DNA from 3 places in the Ancylomarina subtilis genome. Region 3 is predicted to be linked to each of the others. Evidence: riboswitches for the same ligand, from Rfam matches in the RefSeq annotation. Region 3 holds a riboswitch; each other region holds the start of a gene.
The links. A riboswitch is a leader RNA that binds a small molecule or an ion and turns the genes downstream of it on or off. The one in region 3 is predicted to bind cobalamin.
Positions count from the first base shown of each region.

Region 1: linked by a shared signal. The riboswitch ahead of EV201_RS04955 (precorrin-2 dehydrogenase/sirohydrochlorin ferrochelatase family protein) and the one ahead of EV201_RS00125 (TonB-dependent receptor plug domain-containing protein) in region 3 are both predicted to bind cobalamin.
Region 2: linked by a shared signal. The riboswitch ahead of EV201_RS01845 (ribonucleoside triphosphate reductase) and the one ahead of EV201_RS00125 (TonB-dependent receptor plug domain-containing protein) in region 3 are both predicted to bind cobalamin.

Region 1 is NZ_SHKN01000001.1:1,205,892-1,209,071, reverse strand. It holds gene EV201_RS04960 (sodium:solute symporter family protein) at 1-765, opposite strand, end outside; cobalamin riboswitch at 990-1,196, shown strand; gene EV201_RS04955 (precorrin-2 dehydrogenase/sirohydrochlorin ferrochelatase family protein) at 1,334-1,945, shown strand; gene cobA (uroporphyrinogen-III C-methyltransferase) at 1,983-2,744, shown strand; gene EV201_RS04945 (sirohydrochlorin chelatase) at 2,844-3,180, shown strand, end outside.
Region 2 is NZ_SHKN01000001.1:440,627-443,806, forward strand. It holds gene EV201_RS01845 (ribonucleoside triphosphate reductase) at 1-1,162, opposite strand, end outside; cobalamin riboswitch at 1,256-1,428, opposite strand; gene EV201_RS01850 (S9 family peptidase) at 1,651-3,180, opposite strand, start outside.
Region 3 is NZ_SHKN01000001.1:28,294-31,473, forward strand. It holds gene EV201_RS00115 (nitrogenase component 1) at 1-212, shown strand, start outside; gene EV201_RS00120 (nitrogenase component 1) at 181-1,485, shown strand; cobalamin riboswitch at 1,573-1,780, shown strand; gene EV201_RS00125 (TonB-dependent receptor plug domain-containing protein) at 1,946-3,180, shown strand, end outside.

The DNA of each region.
Region 1 (3,180 bases), 1.2 Mb from region 3:
AGAACGCGCCGCTGATATGCGTTGCCAAACATTGGCTTGTATCATCCAGGCGCTGCCAAAGGTGATAATATAAACCATATTGTTTGAGAGCTGGTAACTGAATGAAAAGTAGTGTGTTAATTGTTTGTTTTTTGCAATATTCTCGATAGCCAATACGCCTCCGGAGTAATAGTAAGCATATCCGAAAACCAATACTGAAGCGGACAAAAGAAAGACAAATTGTATAATATCAGTTCGAACCACAGCCTTAAATCCTCCAAAAAAGGAATAAAGGAGGACAATAGCTGTTCCTATAATGGCCGATAACTTATAATCTAAGTGCAGAAATTTTTCGAAGAAAATACCAATACCCACAATTTGGGAGGCTGCCGTAATGGTCATGAAAAGAAAGATCAGAACTGAAAGCATTAAAGCAGGAGCTTTGCCATAGCGTTCTTCCAGAAGTTGGGGTTGGGTGATGCTGCCCACTTTTCGGATGGCTCTGGCAAATACAAAGAGTAGTCCGGTTGAAAACAGGACAGGCATGCCGTATATCCAAAAAGCACTGATCCCATTTTGATAGGAATGATCGGCTGTTTCAATTGCTGATCCGGCTCCCCACCACGAAGCGATAAAGGTGATTGCGAGTGCTACAAATGAGAGGGATCTGTTGGCCAGAAAATAGCCTTCTACTGAGTCACTCTTTTTCGAAAAGAGGGATGAACCGACAATGAGAATGACATAAAGGCTTAAAAGGGCAATGGATAATATTTGAAGTGAAGGCATGTGCTGTTTGAGTTTCTTTTATGGATTTATTCTGCATAGATAAGCAATTTATGATGGAATGATAAAAGAAGTGCTTCTAAATTGGCTGAATTCCTTATGAATGAAGCAGGCTTATTATGTTCTAGTGTATTCTTCAATTTCTAAACAGAAGCTTGCTGTTTTATAACAAGTATGAATAAGCCTAAAAAAATCTTGAATTCATTTTGGAGCGAATAAAAAACCACTACATTTGACACAGTTTTGGTGAAAGCTTCATCTTCGATTGAGCTTTAAAAGGGAATCCGGTTAAAATCCGGGACAGCCCCCGCTACTGTAAGTTTTTTATGGTTTTTACCACATCCACTGTTCGCATTTCGCGGATGGGAAGGAAAGAAACCGATCATTCGATCTACGAAACAAGTCAGGAAACCTGCCAAAATGGTAATCAAACCTAAAACTCTTGGGGAAGGGAGTTGTTTGTTGATATGTTATCATCTGCAATAGTTTTTTACACCCCAATTCGTAGACGTTCGATTACCGTGCTATCGATTTTTTTTAAGATCGAATTATTCATTAATACAAATGCACGATGAGCTGGTACCCTGTAAGCCTGAATTTAAAGGGCAGAAATTGTTTAGTTGTAGGCGGAGGTAAAGTTGCTGAACGAAAGTTGAAGTCTTTGATTAAGGCAGAAGCTGAGGTGACGCTTATTGCCCCAAATTTGAGTGTTGAATTACAGACCATGCATGAGGCAAGGACGTTTCATTACTTGAAAAGTACCTATCAGAAAAATGATGTGAATGGTTTTTTTCTGGTGATTGCAGCAACCGATTGTTCCCAAACCAATTCTCGAATAGGTGCTGATGCCGAGGCAGAATCGATCCTGTTTAATTCTGTTAATTCAAGGGCTTATTCCAATTTTTATCCGGCTGCAGCAAGCCAGTGTGGCGATATTCAAATAGCTGTTTCTTCAAATGGCCAAAACCCCTATTTAGCTAAGAAAATCCGTAAATATCTCGATCAGAAATTTGATAACTCTTTGAAAGAAGAGGTTATGGAATTGGGACGTCTGAGAAATCAGTTCGTCAAAGAGACTACCGGATTAAGTGAAAAGGAAAAGAAGGCATTTATGAAAGACAATCTACTGGAGAAGGTGGAAGCCTTTTTGGATAAGATTGATGGACATACCTGGGAATTATAAAGCTGATAAACACTTTTGAGATATTAAGAAAAGAACAATGAACGGAAAAGTATATATAACCGGCGCGGGCCCGGGAGATAAGGGCTTAATAACCGTAAAGGCTGCTGAAGCCTTAAAAATTGCCGATGTCGTATTCTACGACTACCTGGTAAATATTGAATTGCTTGACTATTGCAAAGACGCTTGTGAAAGCATTTATGTGGGTAAAAAACACAAGAAACACACCTGTCCGCAGGAAGACATTAATCAAATGATTGTGGATTATGCCAAGATGGGAAAAACGGTTGTGCGTTTAAAAGGTGGCGATCCCTACGTATTTGGAAGAGGGAGCGAGGAGGCGATTAAATTGCTTGAGAACGGAATTGAATTTGAAGAGATTCCCGGGATTACTTCGGGGATTGCTGCGCCTGCTTATGCCGGTATTCCGGTTACGGCTCGCAATGTGTCTTCATCAGTTGCTTTTTTCACAGGACACCCTCCGGTAAGCCGCGAAAGAGATTTGCAATGGGATAAAATTTCGACAGGCATCGATACCCTTGTCTTTTATATGGGTATTACCAATGCGCCAACTATCGTCAACAATTTGATGGAACACGGACGCTCAAAAGAAACTCCGGTAGCTCTAATTCGATGGGGCACCTGTCCCGAACAGGAAGTTGTGAAAGGCGAGTTGCATAATATCGTTGCAAAAATGGAAGAATTGGATTTTCGTCCGCCAGCCATTATGGTTGTAGGCGAAGTGGTTTCTATATCAGATAAACTGATGGCTGTAGCTGAAGAAGCTCAGATGACTTATTAAGGTCTGAAAGTTGAAAAGTCGAAAGGTCTAAAAGTTAAAGAGTGAAAAGTGAATGAGTCAAGTTAATTATTTCATGGCTCACAACTCAAATCTAAAATTATGAAAGGAATCTTACTGTGCGGACACGGGACGCGCGTTCAAGTTGGAGAATTAGCATTTAAAGTATTTGCAGAGAAATTTGCAAACACAATCACCGATTACGAAGTTGAATATGGTTTTTTGGAACTTTCGGAACCTAACTTTGAGCAGGGCATCAGCAAGCTTAAAGCTAAAGGTGTAGAGGAAATTATTGCCGTGCCGGTTTTCTTATTCAATGGCGTGCATATTGCTTCTGATATTCCGAATATGCTGCATGAGCTTCAGGAAAAGCATGAGGTGAGTATTAAATTGGCCAACTATATTGGCGTCTGTCAGGAGATGGTTGACTTGTCAATTG
Region 2 (3,180 bases), 410 kb from region 3:
TATCCAGACGCAAACGGCAACACATCGAACGTACATCGTCGGGTGACATATCGGAATTCACAAAATTTGAGAAATAGGGAATGCCATACTTGGCTGTCATCTCCCAAATGGGCTGACGGTATTCGTTATTCCAGTCGAAATCTTTGGTGATGTTATAGGTCGGTATAGGGAATGAGAATATACGACCGCAGGCATCGCCCTCAGTCATCACTTCAGCAAAGGCTTTATTGAAGATATCCATTTCGTGCTGGTAGTCGCCATAAGTCGTTTCCTGCAATTCACCGCCAATAATCACAGCTGTGTCCTTCATGTTGTTGGGAATCTCCAAATCGAGGGTGATATTGGTAAAGGGGGTTTGAAACCCGACACGGGTGGGCACGTTCATATTAAAGACAAACTCCTGAAGTGCCTGTTTGACTTCCTTGTACGACAAATTGTCGTGACGAATGAAGGGTGACAGATAGGTGTCAAAATTAGAGAAGGCTTGGGCTCCGGCAGCTTCGCCCTGCATGGTATAAAAGAAATTGACGATCTGTCCCAGTAGGGTTCTCAGGTGTTTGGCAGGTTTGCTTTCAACCTTGCCCGGTACGCCTTTAAATCCAATTCGAATAATTTCCTGCAAATCCCATCCCACACAATAGACACTTACAAAGCCCAGGTCGTGAATGTGGAGTTTGCCTTGCTTGTGCGCCTGACCAATTTCGGTTGGATAAATTTTATTTAGCCAGTATTGCGAGCTGATGATTGTGGAAATGTGTTGATTCATCCCCTGCAATGAGTAGGATGAATTGGCACTCTCTTTAATTCGCCAGTCGTTATTGTTTAGGTAATCATCGATGATATCGATATTCGAAAAGAGCTCTTTTACATCCCTGATGCCCTCGTGTTGTTTTCGATAAATAATATAAGCCTTGGCAGCCTGATAGTGTTTCTGCTCGAAGAGTTCAAACTCGACAGCATCCTGAATGTCTTCGACACTGGGGGCATCCGTTTTAAGTTTTGCAATAACACTTTTCGTGATTTGATCGGCAAGGGCTCGGTTGGGCGAACCAACGGCACGTAAGGCTTTGAATACGGCAAAGGCAATTTTTTCCGATTCGAAGGCGACGATTCGACCGTCGCGTTTTTGTACTGTTTTAATAGCACCATTAATTTTCATCATGTCTTAAATTTTAAATTAAAGAATTAATGGTAGCTGGGGGTAGAATACAAGAAAGCAGTAAAGTCTTCCTAAGCTTTTTCTCCCGAAAGCTACGAATTACGATCAAAAATGACAGGTCTTCCGGCTTATTGCATTTTACTTGGCCTTCCCATACGCTTGAGGCAGACAGTGGCTTTTTAATAAGTAAAACCTAATTGCAATTTACGGCTGCGGGGACAGCTACTGATTTTAACAGTATTCCCTTGATCAATTTTGCTTTATAAAAGTAGAATGAAAATTGATATTCTAAATGAAAAAATCATTATAGTTATTAAGAAGTAATGAACAATGGTCATTTTGTTTGGTGATCTTAAGGTTTTGGATTTGTTTAAATGTATTATTTAAATTCAATCCTTTTTTTGGATAGGGCAAGATCGGGAGCAGTGTAAAAAAAAAATCCCGACTTGCCAAAGTAAGTCGGGATATCATTGTCTTATCAGTTATTAAAGCTATTTGTTGCTGGGCTGATCTTTTTGCATTTCGACATAATCAGCAGACGATCTGAAATCACCGATCAGATATTTACAGAAATATTCACCACGCAGCCAGAACGAGTATTCGCTCATATTACCAAAACCATGACGTTGGCCAGGGTATAAGAAGAAATCGAATCGTTTGTTTGCCTTAATTAGGGCATTGGCCATTCTGATGCTGTTGGCAGGATGAACATTGTTATCGATATCACCGGTAACAATCATCAATTTCCCTTTCAGGTTCTTAGCCAGGCTAGGGTTGGTGTCAATCTTGTATTGGAAAGTGGTATCACCTTTTTCGCTCACAACTTCTTTCACACCATGATGTGTTTCACTCCACCAGCGGTTGTAAATATTGTTATCGTGGTTCCCCGCGGCAGATACCGCTACTTTAAAGAAATCAGGATAAACCAACATAGCCGCCGTTGACATGAATCCACCCCCTGAGTGACCGTAAATTCCGACTTTATTGATATCAATAAAACTGTATCTGTCAGCCAATTGTTCGATACCCACTTTTTTGTCCTCCAAACCATAATCTCTTAGGTTGCCATAACCGTAGTTGTGATACCACTTAGATCGGGCAGGATGACCGCCACGGTTACCCATTGTCACTACAATAAAGCCTAATTGAGCCATACGGTCAGCTCTATCCATACGCACTGAGAAACTTTTGTAAACCGCTTCAGTTTGAGGTCCTGGATAAACGTAAGTTAGGATTGGGTACTTTTTATTAGGATCGAAATCGAATGGCTTGTACATTACGCCGTAAATATCAGTTACGCCATCGCCTGCTTTTACTTTAAAAGTCTCAGGGAATTTATAACCTGTCTCAAATAAGCGAGTTAAATCAGTTTCTTCAAGATCCATCAATTTCGTTCCTCTTGAATTGTAAAGTGCAGAAACAGGAGCAGAGTCAACTCTTGAAGAGTTATTTACAAAGTAGTGAGTTTGATCATTCAAATTTACTTTGTGATCGAAATCACCCTTATTAAGAAGTTTTAAACCTGTACCGTCAAAATTCACACGGTAAAGATGCGAGTAATAAGGGTCTTCACCTTTTTCGCGAGCATTCGCTGTAAAATAAAGGACACGGTTTTGCTCATCGATGCCCTGAATTCCGTCACAGTGCCATGGACCTGAAGTAATTTGGTTCTTTAGTTTTCCTTGACCATCGTAAAGGTAAAAATGAGCCCAGCCATCGCGTTCTGACCAATGGATCATTTCTTTTCCGTTATTTACCAATGCGAAAGGACTTCTGCCTTCGATATAAGTGTTTAAGCGTTCTTCTATAAGGATATTAACTTCACCGGTTGTGGTGTTAGCCGTACAGATATCCACACGTTTCATATCACGGCTAGTGCGTTTGAAATAAAGCAAATCACTTCCCTTATTCATCCATTTCGAGAATTTGACATCATCAGCCTCGTTACGCTTCTTTCTTGGAGCGGTCAAAATTGAAAGGGTCTGATCCTTGAACGCATTTGCTTTAACTTTGACCGCTTT
Region 3 (3,180 bases):
ATTTATTAGAATTAAAGCCTGATATACTGCTAACCAATTACAATACTTCAACAATTAAAGGGGATTTCCTATGTGACACGATTCCCTACAGTCCAAGTTGTGGCTTTTTTAGTGGTATCGAATTAGCCAGTAGATGGAAAGAAATTTTTAGTAATCATATAAAGGAAAGTTGGAAGAACGATGGAGACCTTTTTACCAAGTATTTTGCCTGATGCCTTTTCGGGAGCTTTGTTTGCTCTTGAAGGTATAAAAGATAGTATTGTTGTATTGAATGGACCAACGGGATGCAAGTTTTATCATGCCGCCGTTTCAGGCGATCAATTGTGTCGGGGTTTTTCCTACGATCCGGTTTCAAATCCCGAACGCTACTATTTTCGACAGAACCGAATCCCCTGTACATTTCTCGACGATCATGACTTTGTGTATGGCGCGAAGGAAAAACTGGAAGGCGTCCTTAATTTTATAAAGGAGGACCAGTTTAATTATCTGGCTCTGGTGAATTCGCCGGGAGCGGCCTTAATTGGCGATGATTTGGAGGCCTATTTCAGGAATGCCTATCCTGATCTTGCGGGTGTTTGCATTGAAAATACAGGGTTTTCAGCTCCCTTTCATCAGGGCTTTAGCGATACGCTATTGCAAGTATTACAAAGTTTGGCTCCTCAACAAAAGTCCAAAACAGATCCACGAAGTGTAAATTTGGTGGGAATTTCCATTTACCACAAGTATTTCGAAGGAGAGGTTCAAGAGATGAAACGCTTGCTGTCCTTGTGTGGCATTTCAGTGAAAACAACGATGTTAGCGGGTGATTCTACAGCCCAATTGAGTCGTTTTGCCGAAGCGGAGCTGAATATTATCTTACAGCCTGAATTTGGCAAACCAGCCGCTATGTGGATGGAAAAAGAATACGGTATTCCTTACCTGGAACAGGAAACAGGTATGTGTATAGGTTTTGATGCCACTGAAAGTTTGGTACTTTCGGTTTGTAAACAATTGGGGGTAGATTTTCATGCTGCTTTGGAAGATATTAAAAGAGCCAGAGCCCGCGCTTTTGCAAATATCTACAGCTTTAACTCTTTAACAGGATTGCCTAAGGGAGCCTATTTTTCTATTAAGGCCGAAGCCTCATTCGCTTATTCAATGACTCATTTTTTGTATTCCTATTTGGGCATGTTGCCCGAGTGTATCGACTTAATTGATGTGATTCCTAATGATCCCTATCAGAAGAAGCTACTTCAGTTTTTGGAGGAGAAAGATCTGGGTGACCGACTGGGAAGTGTTGGGAAATTGGAGCTTTCCTCTTTACTTTTAGCAGATGCTAACAGCATCGCTCAGACTCAATTACAGAATGATAATTTGTTTGGAATAGAGATCAGTTTGCCTGGTTTTGGTTACACTCATGTTATTCCGCGAGCCTTAACAGGGGTGAGTGGTTGTCTGTATCTTTTAGAACAGATTATTAATGGCTTGAGGTTTATTAAGCGCTGATAATTAGAGAGTCTGTAGTGTTTGGTCACACCGTCTGAAAGGTGTCATATTAAAGGCCTATTTTACTTTATAAAGTTTAAAATTTATCTATATTTGCACCGCATTTGGTATTTCACTCCTCATTATTCAGGATTGAAATGAAAAGGGAATCCAGTTAGAATCTGGAACTATACCCGTAGCTGTAAGTTCTAAAAAAAGCTTTTTGAACGACCTATGCCACTGTTCGCTTTAAGCGGATGGGAAGGCCTCAAAAAGTAGAATAAGTCAGAAGACCTGCCTTTGCAATTAATACAAGTCATTGCTTTCGGGAAAAAGAGCAAGTGAACGAAAATAGACTCAATACAGATATTCAGGATTGTTTTTCCATAAGGGATCCTTTGTGTCATGTTGTCAAATTTTCTTTTAGCTCCCTGTTTGCATTGCATTAGTTAAAACATTTTTCATTTTATTAAACTCAAACATGAAAAGAACATTTTTAACGGCTTTTGCATTGCTTTCATTTATGAATTTTGCATCTCAAGCTAAGGATGAACCTGTTGTAGATACAACAGCAGTTCGTCATTTGAATCTAAACGAAGTACAGATTAATGCTTCACGTGTAAACGCAAAATTAAAGGATTTGCCTCAAAAAGTGGATGTGATTACCAGAAGGGTAATTGAATCAACTTCTGCGCTGGATATGGGGGAATTGCTTAAGAAGACAGCTGGTGTTGATATTATCCAATATCCTGGCGTGTCATCAGCGATTAGTATGCGAGGTTTTGCACCATCAACTTCGAATAAGTACAATGTCATTTTAATAGATGGCAGACCAGCAGGAACGACAAATATCGCTACAATTGATATGTCGAATGTTGAACGTGTTGAAATTTTAAAGGGGCCATTTTCTGCACAATATGGTTCATCTGCAATGGCAGGAGTTATAAATATTGTAACCAAAGAGAGCCATAAAGATATGAGTGGTTCGGTAGGTGTTGCTTATGGAAGTTTTAAAACGTTTAAAGGTAATCTTAGTGTAGGTGGTTCTTTGTCTGAATCGATGGATTTTGATGTGAGTTACAATTATCAAAAGCAAGGAGACGACTACAAAGTTGGTAAAAAGAACTTTTGGGGTAAAAGCGATGCTGAAAGTATTCTCGATCAGTCGACCTATGGTGAAAGAATGGAACATTCTCAGTTTGAAAGGCACAATGCCAATGCTCGTTTAGGTTTCATTTTGAATGAAAATTGGAAAATCAATATGAATCAGTCGGTGTTTATTGCCAACGGCATTGAAACGCCAGGTTCATTTTGGCACATTTATGGTATGAACTCAAAAGATATCAACCAATACAGAACCAGTGCAGATGTGTTGGGAACGATGGGGATTCATAATTTGAGTTTTTCTCCTTTTCACTCCAAAGAAGAATCTACAACCTTCAATTCAAAATATGGAAACACTGAAAGTACTCATAAGAATTATGGTTTTATTCTTCAGGATGCATTTAAATTGGGAGATCATTCTCTTGCTTTCGGTGTTGATAATAAAAATGATTTATACGAAACCAATAAGTGGAGTTTAGCTGGCGATGAAGCGGCACCATATCGTCCTAATTATTTGACTCAAACAACAGGATTGTTTGGACAGATTAATACCAAAGCAATAGATGGCAAATTAAATTTGGCAATGGGTGCTCGTTACGATCATATACAGTT